Regions from separate parts of the Massilia sp. PAMC28688 genome, predicted to be linked through region 1. Evidence: riboswitches for the same ligand, from Rfam matches in the RefSeq annotation. Region 1 holds a riboswitch; the other holds the start of a gene.
The links. A riboswitch is a leader RNA that binds a small molecule or an ion and turns the genes downstream of it on or off. The one in region 1 is predicted to bind cobalamin.

Region 1 (8,497 bases):
CGCCGAAAAGTCGCGCGGCAAGCGCGGCGCGCCGGCTTCGGACGACGCCTGAACCGGTCCTAGCGCCGCTGGCCGGCGCGGGCGTCAAGCAGAAATTCCACAAAGGCGCGCACCTTCAGCGACAGGTGGCGCCCATGTGGATACAGCACCGAAAACGGGCGCGAACAGCCGCCATGGGCGGCCAAGACTTCCACCAGACTTCCCTGGCGCAGATCTTCCTCAATCGTGAAACGGTAGGCCTGGAACAGGCCGGCGCCGCTGCGCGCCAGCGTCACCCCGGCCAGGACATCCTCGTACACGCAGTAGCTGCCGCCGGCTGCCACCTCCGTCACCTTGCCCTGGTCGCGAAACAGCCAGGGGACCGGGCGACCGCTGCTGGGCAAGACAAAACCGATGCAGTCGTGCTGGGCCAGCGCTGCCGGCATGGCGGGCATGCCGGCGCGTGCCAGATAGGCAGGCGCGGCCACCACCACCAGTTCCGCGTCTTCCAGCTTGCGGGCGACGAAGCCGGAATCGGCGGGCGCGCGCGCGCGAATGGCCAGGTCATAGCCTTCGCCGACAAAATCGATATTGCGGTTGCTGACGTGGACATCAAAGCGCACGTCCGGATACAGCGCGCGAAACTGCGGCAGCAGTGGGAGCACGCGGTGGTGACCATAGGTCGTCGGCACGCTCAGGCGCAGCACGCCGGATGGCTTGCCCTGGTGCCCGGTCAGCGCGCGTTCGGCGTCGATCAACTGGGCCAGCGCCTGGCGGCACTGGTCAAAATAGCGGCGTCCCGCTTCGCTCAGGCTGACCCGGCGCGTGGTACGCACAAACAGGCGCACGCCCAGGCGCGCCTCCAGGCGCGACACCGAGCGGCTCACCGCAGCCGGGGTCACGCCCACCGCCTGGGCGGCCGCGGTAAAGCTGCCATGCTCGGCGGCGGCACAGAACAATTCGATGCTGCCGACGAGGATGTCTTCAAAGTGGCGTCTCATGCTCTGCATTCTATTACATGGCGTATCAAATCAAATGCGGGGAATGGTCTTTTTCACGCCAGAAGACATCAATAGACTATCCCTGTTTTCGATAGCACTATGTCAGAGGATGAGTATGTGGAAAAATTCTGAAGTCACGCGCCGTCTCAAGCTGGCCGTACCGGTTGTCCAGGGCCCATTCGGAGGCGGGATGTCATCGGTGGAGCTGGCCGCAGCCGTGTGCGACGGTGGTGGTCTCGGCTCTTTCGGCGTGCATCACCTGGACGCCGCGGGCATCGGCGAAGTGGCCAGGCGCCTGCGCGAGCGCACCGACGCGCCGTTTGCGCTGAACCTCTGGATCCCGCTGGACGACGCTGACCAGCCGCAGATCGATGATGCCGCGTTTGCCCGCAATGCCGCCTTGCTGGCGCCGTACTTCGGCGAGCTGGGGCTGCCCGCACCACGGCGCCCGCCGCGCTTTGCACCGCCCTACAGTGAGCAGATTGAAGCGGTGCTGCAGGCGCGGCCCGCGGTCTTCAGTTTCGTCTTCGGCATTGCCTCGCAGGCAGTGCTGGAGCGCTGCCGCGCGCTTGGCATCGTCACCCTCGGCACGGCAACCACGGTGGAGGAAGCGCTCGCGCTCGAGCGGGCCGGCGTGGACATGGTGGTGGCCACGGGATTCGAGGCCGGCGGGCACCGCGTGTCGTTCCTGCGCGCGGCCGAGGAAAGCCTGTGCGGTACCTTCGCGCTGGTGCCGCAGGTGGTCGATGCGGTGCGCATTCCGGTGATAGCCGCCGGCGGCATTGGCGACGCGCGCGGGGTCGCCGCGGCACTCACGCTCGGTGCCCAGGCGGTACAGATCGGAACGGCCTTCCTCGCTTGCCGCGAATCGAATGCCGGCGACGTTCACCGGAAGATGCTGTTCAGTGATCAGGCACGCCATACGGCGCTCACGCGCGTGTTCAGCGGACGGCTGGCGCGCGGCATTCGCAATCGGCTGATGACCGAGCTGCAGCCGCACGCCGCGCAGATACCGCCTTATCCGGTGCAAAACTGGTTCGGTGCTCTCATGAAGAAAGCGGCAGCTGCCCAGGAGCGGCCGGATTTGATGTCGCTGTGGTGCGGGCAGGCAGCGCCGCTGATCCGGCACCAGGATGCCCGCGCCCTGATGGCCGCGCTGGTGGAGGAGACAAATGCAATCTTCCAGACCAGGCGCGGGGTGGCTTGAACGGAGCCGGCAAGGGCGAGCGCCGGCCACGCCGCCGCCGGCTATACTTTCTGGGACCGTGCCAGCTCCACCATGGCAAACAGGCGCGCGCTGCGCATCCACGCCAGGACCGCGACCGTCAGCTGCACCAGCAAGAGCGCCGCGATGAACAGGCCCAGGTTCCAGCCTGCCACGTTGATGCGCGCCACGGTCAGTGCCGCTGCGATGGCCAGGCCCACGATGCTGATCGCAAAGTACACGCCCAGGCTTGCCACGGGGCGGCGCACGACCATCTTCAGCCCCGACCACCAGGCCTTGACGGCGGAGGTGCGGCGGCGCTCGATCGTCAGTGCAGCGCGCCCGGCGTCCAGGGTCGCATGAGCGAATGCAAACAGCAGCACCGCCACGGCGATGGCCGCGTAATTGATCAGGTCCACGTCGGAGGCGACGATCGCCTTGTCCAGTTGCTCCCCGGCCGCGTCCATGGCGGCCCCGCCGATGGCGACGGCCAGGCCCAGCGGCACCACCGACCATACCAGCATGCGCAGCATGCGCGGGTATTCGCGCAGGCCACCGGCGATCAGGTCGCGCATGCCTGGCGTAGCCGGCGCGCGCGACGCGGTGGCGGCCATCCCGGTGAGCAGGGGCGAGAGCAGCAAGGTAGTGGCCAGCGCGAGCATCGTGGCCAGGTTGAAGGCTTCGGCATGCTTGCCGTGCATGGCCATCAGGTCGGCAAACACTGTCATGTCGAGCTGCCTGGCAAAGGCGGCGGCGTGGACCGAGTGATCCAGGCCCGTGGACATCACGGTCCACAGCGGCATGGCCAGGATCGCCGTCGGTATGAGCATGAGCAGCACCCACAGCAGCAACAGGCGCCACTGAAGGGCGGCACGGGCCGCGCGCGGAACGGCGGCAAAGGTAAAGGTACTGGTCTGGTTCATCATACGTTCGCAATCAGGGAGAGAAGAATGCTGACAAAGGCGGACAGGTCGCCCGTCCAGCGGCGCGACGCATCGCTGTTTGCCTTGAGTGTGCGGCTGTCATCGAGCTTGCTGACATCGAGGTAGTGCATGCGCTGCGGGTCCAGTTCCACTGACACCGCCTTGGCCGGACGCACCCAGCTAAAGCGCGCCCACCGCTCCTGGTTGTCCCATTTGACGGTCTCGCTGGTGCCGTCGGCGAACTTGACCAGGATCGTCTGCGGCACCGGCACGCCGCGCCGGCGCAGCGTGACACTGGTGCGAAACGGGAAGGGGCCCGTGCCTTCCTTCGCCTTTGGATTGGCCTTTTCCCATGCCTTGCGCTCAGCGTCAATGCGCTTCTCGACGGCCTCCTTGTTCAATTCCACCCACTTGCCCTGCACCTGTTCCGTGCCCACCTGGGGCAGCACTTCTTCGCTGGAAAATCTGTCGACGCGGTCATCGACCTTGCCGGTCGCGTACACCTGCTGGGCGAAGACCTGCTCGACGGCTTCGCGCTGTCCGGTCACCTCGGCCAGCGTTTCGCGCAGATCGGCGGTGCTGGGGTGGCGGAACTTCCAGCGCCTGTAGTATTCCTTGAAGGCGCGTTCCATGTTCTCCTTGCCCACGCGCTCTTCCAGGTCGCGCATCATGGTGGCGGTGCGCACGTACACGGGACCGACGCCCTGCAGCCGGTCATAGGCATTTTGTCCCAGCGGATCGGCCGGCTCCTCGCGCGGCGAGGCGGTGCGCTCCAGGTCGAACCCCTTGACGGTCGGCGTGATGCCGATCGCCTTCATGAAGCGCGTGCTCACGTGGATGTCCTGCTTGCGCTCGCGCAGCATGCGGTGGTTCCAGTATTCGTTCAAGCCTTCGTCGAGCATCGGCTCTTCCTGCTCGTTCGAGGCCAGGATGCCGTAGAAGTAGCCGTGGCCAAATTCGTGGATGGTCACAAATTCGGTCATGTATTTATCCAGCGTGCCTTCGTCGGTATGGGTATTGCCCTCCACCGTGAAAAAGGTCGGGTATTCCATGCCGCCCGCTTCGGCCGCATTGTGCGGCGGGACCACGATGGTCAGCGTCTTGTACGGATAAGGGCCGAGGGTGCGGGAAAAGTAGGCCAGCGAATCCTTGGCCGCCACCAGCGCGGTGTCGGCGCTGGCCTTCATCTCGGGCGGGTACAGCACCGTGATGGCGACCTGCGCGCTGCCAGGGCCGCTCCAGGTGTCCTTGATCGGCTTGGCCGTGCGATTGTCCGCAGTCCAGGCGAAGTCGTGAACGTCGCCCTGCACGTAGTGGTGGGTCAGCTTGCCATCCTTTTCCACCGGTGCGCCCTGCAGTTCGCCGGTGGCGCCCACGGTATAGTCTTTGGGCGCGGTGATCCTGATGTCGTAGTTGCCGAAGTCGGCGTAGAACTCGGACTGCTGGTGGTGTTCATGCACGTTCCAGCGCGGCGCCGTGGCACCGCGTTCGCCAGGCAGTTCCAGCACGCCGATCTTGGGGAACCACTGCGCCACCAGGTGGAAGCTGCCGAAGTAGCCGGTACGGGCGACCACGCGCGGCAGCTGCGTCAGGAAGTCGATATCGAGGACGGTCGAGGCGCCCGCGGCCACCGGCACGGGCAGGTCGAAGCGCACCACGGTGTGGTCGGTTTCCGGACCATTGTCGGGATGGACGAACGACCAGCTCACTTTGGCGCCGCCCTGCGACACCTTGCGCAGTTCGATGTGGCCCCATTCGCCTTCCTTGGTGCCGACATCGCTGCGAAAGCCCATCTGGTTGTGGCGTGCCTCGGTAAAGAAGGTGCTGTTGCTGCTCTCGAATGCGTTCATGTACAGGTGCAGGTAGACGCTGCGCACCTCGACGTTGCTGCGGTTACGCCAGGTGAGCTTCTGCTTGCCTTCCACCGTGTGCCTGACCGGATCGAGCGTGGCGTCGATTTCGTAGTTGACCACGCGGTCCGAGAGCGTTGCCTCGTTGCCAGTGCGCGGACCGCCCCAGGCGTCGGGTGCACTCGGCACGGTCACGGCGCCGGCGTGCGGATCGGCCAGGGCGATATCGCCTTCGGTGAACGGCTGCTCGATCTTGTTGATGGTGACGGCGCTGACCTGCGCCATGATCTGTTCGTGGTAGGCGCTCGCCGCCACCAGGGCGGTGAGCGCGAAAATGCTGAGCGCGGACCTCAATCTGTTTGCTGCCATACGGGACTCCCTCGATATCGCTGTTTTTGTGATGCGTACTATATCCACAAGGGTTTCAAATAGCTAATAAATGCGACGGAATGCATATTCCGGGCGCCAGAGGGGCAGGAAGGCGGTACCGGTCCGTTTATAATGTCCGCGTTCTGGCGCCGGCCGGCGGGTTGTTTACGCCCAGGCGCCGTTGAAAGACGAGCCGGGAAACACATAGGTGTGCTGCCCCCGCAACGGTCAACAGGCAGCGGCCATGCCGCCTTGCTTGCCAGCCCGGATACCGGCCAGACAGGTGGAAGCGGCCGTTCGCACGAACGCCGCCTTCCGTTGCACCGGGCTTGCGGGGACGCCGGCCCGGTACTTACACTCGAAAAGACAGCATGCATTCTTCCGTCGTTCTGCGCCGCGCCATCGCGTGTGCGTTTGCCTTCTCCCCTGCCTTCGCCCTGGCCCAGCCTTCCCTGCAAACCCTGCCGCGCATCGACGTGCTGGGTGCGCGCTTTGCCAGCGATCCCTCGCTGCTGCCGATCAGCGCCAGCGTGATCACCGCGGACGACATCCGCCGTGCCGGCGCCTCCGATGTCAACCAGGCGATCCGCAAGATCGGCGGCGTGTACGGGCGCCAGAGCCTGGACGGCTCATCCGACTTCACGCTCGACCTGCGCGGCTTTGGCGAAAACAGCAGCCAGAACCTGGTGGTGATGCTTGACGGCGTGCGCCTGTCGGAAAATGATCTGGGCGGCGCCGTGCTGTCGACCATTCCGATCGAAACGGTGGAGCGCATCGAGATCGTGCGCGGCGGCTCCAGCGTGCTCTTTGGCGGCGGTGCCACCGGCGGCGTGATCCAGATCGTCACCAGGCGTCCGGCGGCAAACACCACGCGCGCCAGCCTGCGCGCCGAGGCGGGCCAGTTTGGCCTGGCCGATGCGCGTGCCACGCTGTCAACTGCGTGGAACAGCTTTGCGCTTGACGCCGCCGTGGGCGCCCAGAGGACCGACAACTACCGCGATCACAACGAATTTGACCAGAGCACTTTCAGCGGCGGCGCGCAGTGGCAGTACAAGGCCGGCCGCACCGGCCTGCGCGTCGATTCCGCGCGCCAGGATGCGCAGTTTGCAGGATCGCTGTCGCTGGCCCAGTTCGAGACCAATCCGCGTGATGACAGCACCCCGCGTGATACCGGTTCGCTCGACGCGGACCGGATCAGCGCTTTTGTGGAGCATCGCTTCGGCACCCTCGACCTGGCCGCTGAACTGTCGCGCCGCGACAAGACCACCAGCTCCACCTATTATTTTGGCGATTCCGCCTCCCGGCTCACCTACGACACGCGCCAGACCCAGTTTTCGCCGCGCCTGCGCCATCTGGCGCAAACGGGCAGCGTGCTCAATGAGCTGGTGGCCGGCATTGACCTGGTGCGCTGGACGCGCCTGGCCGCAGCTGCAGGCTACTCCGCCCGCGACGCGCAAAAGTCGCGCGCCGTGTACCTGCGCAACGAAGCGCGCCTTGACGGCCCACGCAATGCGCGCCTGGCGATCGGCGCCCGGCGCGAGCTGGTCGAGCGCAGCGCCCCCTTTGATGACAACGGCAGGCAGGACCAGAACGCGTGGGAAGTGCAGGGCAGTGCCGATGCCGTCCAAGGCGTGAACCTGTACCTCAAGACGGGCCGCAGCTTCCGCCTGCCCACGGCCGACGAAAACGGCTTTCGCCAGGCCGGTGCGCTGCGCATCCAGACGTCGCGCGACCTCGAAGCCGGAGCGCGGCTCGGCGCGCCCGCCCTTGGCGCCACGCTGCGGTTCTTCCGCCATCGCCTCACTGACGAAATCTTCTACGATCCGACCCTGGGCGACTTTGGCGCCAATACCAACCTGGCACCCACCGAGCGGCGCGGGGTGGAGCTGGAGGCGCGCAAGCTGCTCACGCCGGCGCTGGCACTGACCACGCAGCTGCAGCATGTGCGGGCGCGCTTCATCGAGGGCGCCAACGCCGGGCGTGAGATGGTGCTGGTACCGAAAAACGTCGTCACGGCGCGCCTGTCGTGGGCGCCTGGTAACGGCCACAGTGCCGACGCCGGCGCGCAGTGGGTGGACAGCCAGCGCTATGGCGGCGACTTCACCAACAGCTGCGGCGCGCGCATCCCGTCCTACGTGACGCTTGACGCGCGCTACGCCAGGACGGTGGGGCAGTGGGAGTTCGCGCTGGCCGGTACCAACCTGGCCGACAGGCAGCACTTCAGCCAGGCCTTCCTGTGCCGCGGCGCCATCTATCCGGGCGACGGGCGCCAGGTCAGGCTGTCGGCGCGGTACGACTTCAAATGAGCCGGCATCTCTGGCCACTGCTGGTGGCCGCCGTACTGGCGCCGGTGCCGGCCCATGCTGCCGTGACGGTGGTGGACGACACCGGCAAGCGGGTGACGCTGGCGCGGCCGGCCCAGCGCGTCATCTCCATGGCGCCGCATGTGACGGAAATGCTGTTTGCCGCCGGCGGCGGCGCGCGCGTGGTCGGGGTCATGAACTACAGCGATTATCCCGAGCAGGCCAGGTCGCTTCCGCTGGTGGGCAGCAGCAGCCAGCTCGATATGGAGCGGGTGCTGGCCCTCAAGCCGGATCTGCTGGTGGTCTGGCAGGGCGGCAACACCGAGCGCCAGCTGGCACAGCTCAAGTCACTTGGCATTCCCATGTTTTTCAGTGACCCGCGCAAGATGGCGCAGATAGGCGAGACGGTGGCGCGGCTGGGACAGCTGATGGGGACCGAACGGCAGGCGCAGGCAGCCAGCGCGGCATTTCGCGCCGAGCTGGCCGCGCTCAGTGCGCGCTACGCCAAGCGCCCGCCGGTGCGCATGTTCTACCAGATCTGGGACAAGCCTCTCTACACCCTCAATGGCACCCAGATCGTGAGCGACGCCATGCGCCTGTGCGGCGGCGTCAATGTGTTCGGCCACCTGCAGGTGACGGCGCCGGCGGTCAGCATTGAAGCGGTCATCGAGCAAGACCCGGAAGTCATCTTTGCCGGCGACCGGGGCGAGGAATCGGACGCCGGCCTGAACATCTGGCGTCCTTACCAGGGCATGCTGGCGGTCAAGCGCCAGAACTTGTTCACCTTGAAAGGCGGACTGCTGGCGCGCGCCGGTCCGCGGATGGTGCAGGGGGTAGCCGCCCTGTGCGAGAAACTGGAACTGGCGCG
Region 2 (8,497 bases), 670 kb from region 1:
GCGCTCGTGACCGCGCTTGCGGTCAGCAGTCCGGAGCAGAAAAACAGCCCCTTGCGCAGGGCGCCGACATTGATGCCGAGCGTGGAAGCGGCTTCCGCGTGCAGCGCCAGGACATTGAGCGAGCGTGCGCTACGCAGCGCAAAGACGATGCCGGCAAAGAGCACAAGCCACGGGACCCAGCGCAGAGGCGCCCCCGCCAGGTCGCCAATCATCCAGAACACCATGCTGCGCAGGCGGCTCTCCGGCGCAATCGACAGCATCAATGTGACCATGGCCATGCAAAGCGACGACAGGATGACGCCGGTGAGCAGCAGCAGCGAAGTGCCGCCTTCGGCCGCGCCGCCGCCGCGCAGGTCGCGCCGCGCCAGCAGGTACAGCATCATCGACACCGCCACCGCGCCCGCAAAGGCCGCCGCGTCGATCACCCACAGCGCCGCCATGAACAGCAGCGAGGCGAGGGCGCCCACCGATGCGCCAGCCGAGATACCCAGTACATAGGGATCGGCGAGGGGATTACGCAGCAATGCCTGCATCATGACGCCGGCCAGCGCCAGGGCCGCGCCGGTCACAAACGCCACCAGCGCGCGCGACAGGCGCAGTTCCAGCAGGGTTGCGGCCAGCGTCCCGTTACTTCCGCGCGCCAGCTCCCCCAGCGCGGCCGGCATGTCGGCCAGCGGCACCGGCACCGATCCGGTCATGCCGGCCACCACCAGGCTGGCCAGCGACAGGATTGCCAGGGAAGAGATCACCACCGCGGCGCGGTGGCGCATACGACGAAAGAACGGGTGCAAGCGCTACTCCTTAACGGGTGCCGTACCGGAGGCCGGCAAAAACCTGTGATCCGGCGGTAGCATAACCCCTGGCCAGTTCATAGCGCTTGCCGGTGACATTGTTGGCGCGGATGAAGGCACTCCAGTCAGGGGCAAAGCGCCAGCTGGCGTGCACGTTGAGTACACCATAGCCGCCCAGCACCGTGCGATTGGCCAGGTCATCGAAGCGTTTGCCCGAAGCGTGCAGGGAGGCGCCCACCGAGAAAGTGGCTCCCGCATATTCGGCCGACAGGTTGCCATGGCGGCGCGCACGGCGCACCAGCTGCTTGCCGGTGGTGTCATCGCGCGGATTCTGGAAATCGACCGTGCCGCGCAGGTCCACCCGGCCCAGCGTCGCGCGCGCACCCATGGAAAGACCCGAGAGCGTCGCTTCGTTGATGTTATAGGCGCAGCCAAAGGGATGGGTGGCCACTTCGATTGGACAGCGCGGGGCATTGACCAGCAGGTCCGTGAGGCGGTTGCGGTAATAGACTGTCGACGCTTCCACTGCGCCGCCGTTGTACGCCAGGCCTGCCTCCGCATTGCGCCCGGTTTCAGGGCGGTTGCTGGCAATCCCATAGCGCGGGAAGTACAACTCATTGAAGGTCGGCGCACGGAAGCTGCTGCCGATGCTCGCGTTGGCGCGCAGGTGAGGCGTGATGCGGTAGCCGTAGCCCAGGCCGCCCGTGCTCTTCGAACCATACTGGGAGCTGTCGTCCAGTCGCGCGCTGGCGGTGGCAATGTGCGCACCTCGCCTGAGCGAGTACGACACCGCGCCCGAATTGGTGGTGCGTCCGCGCGTGAGGCCCGCCGTGGAGCTGGCCACGACGTCCTCTTCCCGGCGTTCCAGCAACACCTGCAGCAGGTCGCGGCCGAGCGCAATGTCATTCTGGGCACTGTACAGGGTCTGGCGCGTATCGACGCTGCTGATACCGGTGGCAGACGGGTTGGCGAAGGTGCGCGCCTTGTCGTCGGCACGTGCCGCCTGCAGTCGCAGCTGCCACACCGGCGTGAACTGGTGGCGCGTGTACAGCGCCACGTTGTTCAATTCCTGCTCGCTGCGGGCGTCAAAGCTGCCGGCGCCTGCATCATATTGGGCGTCCATGCGGCTTGCCATGAACAGCAGGCCTGCTTCATGGCGCTCATCGAACCTGTAGCCCGCCTGCGCGCTGGCGCTGGTTTTCGCGTAGCCGTCATTATCCGGGTTATACGAGAACTGCCCTGGGACGGTGGCCGAGAATCCTTCCTCCTCATCGTGCGCGGCGGTGACGGCAAAATGCATGCGGCCGGTGCCGCCGTGGATGGACGCGTCCATGGCGCGGTGTTTCTCGCTGCCTGCGCTGATGCCGGCCGCCAGGCGTGGCTCGCCCGCGCCACGGCGGGTGAATACCTGGATCACGCCGCCAATCGCATCGGCACCGTACATGGTGGCGAGGGGGCCGTAGATGATTTCGATACGGTCGATATTGGCCAGGGGCAGGGCGCTCCAGTTGGCAATGCCGGTGGTGGACGATCCGATACGCACGCCATCGACCAGCACCACGGTCTGCTTGGAGTCGCCCCCGCGCAAGAATACGGATGCGTTGGTGCCAGGCCCGCCATTGCGCGCCACTTCGATGCCGCGCTGCTGCTGCAGAAGGTCGATCACGTTGGTGGCGCCCGAGCGGGCAATGTCGTCGGCCGAGAGCAGCACATGGTCGCTCAGCACGTCGGCTGCAGCCTGGGGGACGCGCGACGCGGTGATGACAATGGCATCGATGGGCGCGGAGGCCATGTCGGCCTGGGCAAAGGGGGATACGATGGCTAGCGCGAGCGCGGTCATGGACGCGCGGGGTGATACAGGAAAGGTCATGGCAAATCTTCAGTAAGTAAGCAACCGGCCGACTTCCCCGTGGGCCAGATTGAACAGAAATGCGCTCTGAAGACAAGACAACGGCGCGACCGGCACGAAGACACGGCCAGGCTGCGTTGCGAACATCCCCGTGCGCACACTTCCACCTGTCCTGGCCGGTATCCGGGCTGGCAAGTGGTCCGGCCTCGCCTTCCCATGCGAATGCACAGTGGCTGTGTGAGGCGGATCGTCGTCGACTGCACGACACTTGCTTACCGTTGCGGGGGCAGCACACGTTGGCCATGACTGGCGTCGTGTTTCCCGTTTAACTGCGCACGTGGACACGTACGCGGGCACCAAAACGTATCAATTATACACCGGGCAGCACGACGATCTCGCCGTAGGCGATGGCATGGGGCGTGGCCGCTGCATGAAGCGCCATCGCTTGCGGGTCCAGGCCGCGATGGCGGGCGGCCAGCAGGCGGATGCTGCCGGCATGGCAGATGACGGTGCCGCGTTCGATTCGCTGCAGCACCAGCGCGTCATGGAAGTGCGCGATCCGCTGCGCCATCTGCAGCACGCTTTCCCCGCCGCCGGGGCGGTAGTGCACCACATCGGCGGCCCAGGCATCGACTTCGTCGCGGGCGATGTTGTCCCAGGGGCGCATCTCCCAGCTGCCAAAATCAATCTCCGACAGGCGCGCGTCAACGATTGCCTGGCCGCTCAGGGAGTGTGCAAGCATGGCGCAGCGCTGCAGGGGACTGGTGAACAGCGGCGCCACCGGCAGCAGGGGACGAAGCCGTGCCACTGCGGCCGCCGTATCCTCCGGCGCGACGGCGACGTCGGTGCGGCCGTAGCACATGCCCGGTGCGGCCAGCGGTGCCGGGTGGCGGACCAGGTGCAGTTCCAATTCAGTCAGCCAGGCTGGCAGCGATGCACAGGTAAATCGCCACTTCGCTCACCTGCTGCACGGCGCCCAGGCAGTCGCCCGTGTAGCCGCCAATGCGGCGCACGCACTTGATGCCCAGCCATGCGGCTACGACGGCTGCCGCCGCCACGCATGCGGCGAGGGTAGCCCACGCAAGGTAGCCCAGGGTGCCGGCGGCGATCAGGGGCAGCATGGCGCACGCCAGCGCTATGGAAAATTCGGCGCTGCTCATCTCCTGCGCCAGCGGTTTGGCCTTGCCGTCATCGCGCGCATACTGCAGGCGCCAGATCAGGCTTGCCGCGGCCAGGCGCGAGAGCGGGTGGGCCACCAGCAGGGCGGCCACCGCTGCCGCTACAGGCAGGTGCGCCAGCAGCGTGCATTTGAGCGCGATCAGCAGGCCAGCGCCGACGGCGCCGTAGGTGCCGATGCGCGAGTCCTTCATGATCTCCAAGACGCGCTCGCGCGTCAGCCCACCGCCAAAGCCGTCACACATGTCGGCAAAGCCATCCTCGTGAAAGGCACCGGTCAGGTAGATCGAGGCGGCGCTGGACAGCAGCACGGCCACCGGCGCCGGCCACAGCTGCGATGCAGCCAGGTACACGGTAGCTGCCACAGCTCCCACGACCAGCCCCACCAGCGGAAAATAGCGCGACGCGTGGTGCAGCCAGGCCTGCTCGAATCCCACCCAGCGTGGAATCGGTATGCGCGTAAAAAACTGCAGGGCAATGAAGAACAGGCGCAGCTGGTGCATGCTTATTCCGATTTTCCGCTGACCTGGGCCGACTCGAAGGTGGCCATTTCGCGCATGAAGTTGACCGCTGCCCGCAGCAGCGGCACGGCCAGCGCGCAGCCGGTGCCTTCGCCCAGGCGCAGGCCAAGATTGAGCAAGGGCTTCGCTTCCAGTTCGGCCAGCATGCGGCGGTGCCCGTGTTCATCCGAGCAGTGCGAGAACACGCAATAGTCCAGGATCGCCGGCTGCAGCCTGGCTGCCACCAGCAGGGCGCTGGTGACGATAAAACCGTCGATGAGCACAATCTTGCGCTGCGCGGCCGCGCCCAGCATGGCGCCGGCCATCATGGCGATTTCAAAGCCACCAAAGGTGGCCAGGATATCCAGTGCTTCGGTCACGCCTGCGTGACGTGCGGCAGCCGCCTCGATCACGCGCTGCTTGTGCAGCACGCCCTCGCGCGACAAGCCGGTACCGGCACCCACGCAGTCAGCCACCGGCACGCCTGTCAGCTTGTGCATCAGCGCTGCGGCGGCAGTGGTATTACCAATGCCCATTTCGCCAAATCCCAGCACATTGCCGGGTACCGCTTGCGCCAGCTCCGCGCCGCGCGCCAGGGCTGTGGCGCATTCGGAGGCCGTCATGGCGGCACCGTTGGCGAAGTTGGCCGTGCCCTTGCCGACCTTGCGGTCGCCCAGGCCGGCGCGCGGTCCGAAATCATGATTGACGCCGGCGTCCACCACCTGGAGCGCGCAGCCGCTCTGGCGCGCAAAGACGTTGATGGCCGCGCCCCCTGCCAGGAAGTTCTCCACCATTTGCCAGGTCACGCTCTGGGGGAACGCGGAGATGCCTTCTTCGGTCACGCCGTGGTCGGCGGCGAACACGATGATTGCCGGTGAATCAATACGCACGTCGACCGTCTGCTGGATCAGGCCAATCTGGTGCGCCAGCGTTTCCAGGGTCCCCAAGCTGCCGGGCGGCTTGGTCTTGACGTCAATGGCGTGCTGCAGTTTGCCGGACAGGTCCGGGTTGGCGATCGGCGCGATGTCAGGAAATATCATGATCTAGTGTTTTGGTTGCAATGTTTTCGCGCGCTAAGATAGCACAGGGCCTGCCACGATTGGCCGTGTATCGCCACGCAGGGGCAAAGTGCGGCACAATTGGACCTTCAATATTGTCGTTTCATACAAGAACAGGAAAAACATGAACGAACAGGTGGCAAGGGACGTGGTGCTGGTCCGGGCGATTGAAACCATGGACTCCAAATGCGAGGTGCTCAGCGAGGATGACCGCATGTACGCCAGCCGCAGTGCGCGCGAGCTGGCGCAGTGGCAGGCGGCCGAAAACAAGTCGGAGGTCACGTCGGAACACTTCCTGCAGCAGCGCTCCGAACAGATCCTCAAGCGGCTGCGCGAACGCACGCCGGCCCTGTCCACCTTCCTGGCGCGCCGCAGCGGCCTGCATGGTCTGTCGCTGGCGCTGCCGTTCGTGGCCTTGCTGCTGGGTGCCGGGCTTGACCGCATCAGCGATCCGCACCGGGTCGACCTCCTGTCCGCGCCGCTATTGGCCATCATCGGCTGGAATCTGCTGGTGTATGTCATTTTGCTGATCTGGATGTTCGTGCCATCGCGCTCCACGGGCTGGAGCCGCCGGGTGACGTCGCGCGGCGCTTCGCTGCCACGCAAGCTGCCGCATGCGCTGTCATCGGGTCTGGCCGAATTCACCGCGCAATGGACCGCACTCAGTGCCCCGCTTAATCGTGCGCGCATGGCCCGTGCCATGCACCTGGCGGCCGCCTTTTTTGCGCTGGGCGCCATGCTGTCGCTGTACGCGCGTGGCTTCTTGTCGGAGTACCGCGCAGGGTGGGAAAGCACGTTTCTGGACGCCGGCCAGGTACACCAGATCCTGTCGGTCATGTTTGCACCGGCCCTGGCGCTGTTCCCGCTCGAAGGCTTCACGCTCGATGAGATCGAGGCGCTGCGCTTCTCCCAGGCGCAGTCGCCGTCGGGTGGCGCGCGCTGGGTGCACTTGTACGGCGCCACGCTGTTCCTGCTGGTGGTGCTGCCGCGGCTGGTGCTGGCGGCCGTGGCCCACTGGAAGGCGCGCCGCCTCGCTTCGCACTTCCCGCTGGACCTGGAGCAGCCGTATTTCCGCAAGCTGGGCGGCCAGGCTGGCGTCAGCGTGCCGGCCGTGCTGCGCGTGCTGCCCTACAGCTTCACCGTGGACGAGGCGCGCGACCGCGGCCTTTCCGAGGTGGCCACCATGCTGCTTGGCGAGCAGGCGCGCGTGATGCTGCGGCCACCTTCGCCCTATGGCGAGGAAGCGATTGAATCGCTCAAGGAAGTGCGGCTGGACGATCCTGACATTGCCGTTACCGCCGTGCTGTTCAATCTTGCGGCCACGCCGGAAAAGGAAAATCACGGCGCTTTCCTCGATCATCTGGTGCGCACCAGCCGGCGCGGTGTGGCGGCCTTGCTCGATGAATCGTCGCTGGCCGAACGCAGCGAGCCGGAACGGCTGGCCGAGCGCGTGGCCCACTGGCAGCAGTTCTGCCAGTATCACAAGGTACCGGTCACCGTTGTCAATCTTATTCACCCGCAGCAGCGTCCCGTGGACCAGTTGCCCGTATCGAAGGCGCCATGAACGACAATCCCGTCACCATTCAGTTTGCGCTGATCTCGCATACCAATAACGGCAAGACCACGCTGGCCCGCACGCTGGTGGGCATGGATGTGGGCGAGGTGCGCGACGCCGCCCACGTGACGGTGCTGGCCGAGTCGCACACACTGCTGCGCACGGAGCAGGGCGATGTGCTGGAACTGTGGGACACCCCGGGCTTTGGCGACTCGGTGCGGCTGTTGCGGCGCCTGGCCATGGCCGGCAACCCGATCGGCTGGTTCCTGCGCGAGGTCTTTGACCGCTATCGCGACAAGCCGTTCTGGCTCAGCCAGCAAGCCCTGCGCACGGCCAAGGAATCGGCCGATGTGGTGCTGTACCTGGTCAATTCGTCGGAGTCGCCGCGCGATGCCGGCTACCTGCCGGCGGAAATGAAGATCCTGGAGTGGCTCGGTAAGCCGGTCGTGGTCCTGCTCAATCAGCTGGGGCGACCGCGCCCGGCGGCCGAGGAACAAGCGGAGCAGGCGCGCTGGCAGGAGCACCTGGACCAGTATGGCATCGTGCGCAGCGTGCTGGCCATGGATGCGTTTGCCCGCTGCTGGGTGCATGAACGGGTGTTTTACGAAGCGATCGGCAAGCTGCTCGAGCCTGACAGCCAGGCCGGCTACGCACGGCTGCTGGCAGTATGGCAGGCCAATAACCAGCAGCGCTTCGCCGAGTCGATGCAGGCCAGCGCCGAGCTGCTGGCGGCAGCAGCGGGCGACAGGCAGTCGGTGGCAGCTGGCGCTGATCCAACGTTCCTGCAATCGGCCATGAAGGCGGTGGGCCTGTCCGGCGCCTCGCAGCAAAAGGTCAACGAGAAGGCGATGGCGGAGCTGGTGGAGCGTCTTAACGTGCAGATTGGCGAGACCACGCGGCGCATTCTCAAGTTGTACCAGCTCGACCCGGGTGACGCACCCAAGATCAATGCTCGGCTGCGTGACAATTTCAAGGTCAATGCGCCGGTCAACAAGGCACAGGCGGGATTGCTCGGTGCAATCGTGTCCGGTGCGGCCACGGGCCTGTCGGCCGACCTGGCGGCAGGAGGATTGACCTTCGGCGCCGGCGCTCTCCTTGGCGGCATCGTGGGTGCGCTGACGATGGCCGGTGCCGCATGGGGCTTCAATACCCGGACCGAGCGCAATCAGACCACCGTCGCCTTTGCCGACGAGTTCCTGCAGACGCTGCTGGTGGCCACCGTGCTGCGCTACCTGGCGGTGGCGCATTTCGGGCGCGGACGCGGCAACTTCGTGGAAGGGGAGGCCCCGGCTTTCTGGCAGACGGAAGTCGAAGCTGCGGTGGCGCTGCATGGTGCTGGACTGCCTGCCCTGTGGCAGCAGCTGCGCCAGGGGGATGACAAGGCAGTCTTCCAGCTCGAAGATGTGCTTACCCGGGTAACCAGCCTCACGCTGGCGAAGCTGTACCCGGGCGTGCTGCTGTAGATGCTAGAAGGTGTACTGCGCGCTGAAGCCGGCGAGCCAGTTGCGGCCGGGCGCCGCTTCGTAATAGCGCCGGTTACCATCTCCCACGATGAGTGAGCCGACATA

Region 2: it holds a riboswitch for cobalamin, as region 1 does, so the genes downstream of both, KY495_RS05095 (TonB-dependent siderophore receptor) here and KY495_RS02050 (TonB-dependent receptor) in region 1, are expected to answer to the same signal.

What each region holds. Positions count from the first base shown of each region.
Region 1 is NZ_CP080378.1:474,845-483,341, reverse strand. Features, by position in the region: gene ylqF (ribosome biogenesis GTPase YlqF) at 1-52, shown strand, start outside; gene KY495_RS02070 (LysR family transcriptional regulator) at 60-980, opposite strand; gene KY495_RS02065 (nitronate monooxygenase family protein) at 1,096-2,187, shown strand; gene KY495_RS02060 (hypothetical protein) at 2,229-3,110, opposite strand; gene KY495_RS02055 (M1 family metallopeptidase) at 3,107-5,326, opposite strand; cobalamin riboswitch at 5,454-5,621, shown strand; gene KY495_RS02050 (TonB-dependent receptor) at 5,698-7,632, shown strand; gene KY495_RS02045 (cobalamin-binding protein) at 7,629-8,497, shown strand, end outside.
Region 2 is NZ_CP080378.1:1,146,895-1,155,391, reverse strand. Features, by position in the region: gene KY495_RS05100 (iron ABC transporter permease) at 1-791, opposite strand, end outside; gene KY495_RS05095 (TonB-dependent siderophore receptor) at 802-2,661, opposite strand; cobalamin riboswitch at 2,797-3,016, opposite strand; gene KY495_RS05090 (histidine phosphatase family protein) at 3,011-3,550, opposite strand; gene KY495_RS05085 (adenosylcobinamide-GDP ribazoletransferase) at 3,552-4,319, opposite strand; gene cobT (nicotinate-nucleotide--dimethylbenzimidazole phosphoribosyltransferase) at 4,322-5,356, opposite strand; gene KY495_RS05075 (DUF2868 domain-containing protein) at 5,499-6,938, shown strand; gene KY495_RS05070 (DUF3482 domain-containing protein) at 6,935-8,392, shown strand; gene KY495_RS05065 (TonB-dependent receptor) at 8,396-8,497, opposite strand, start outside.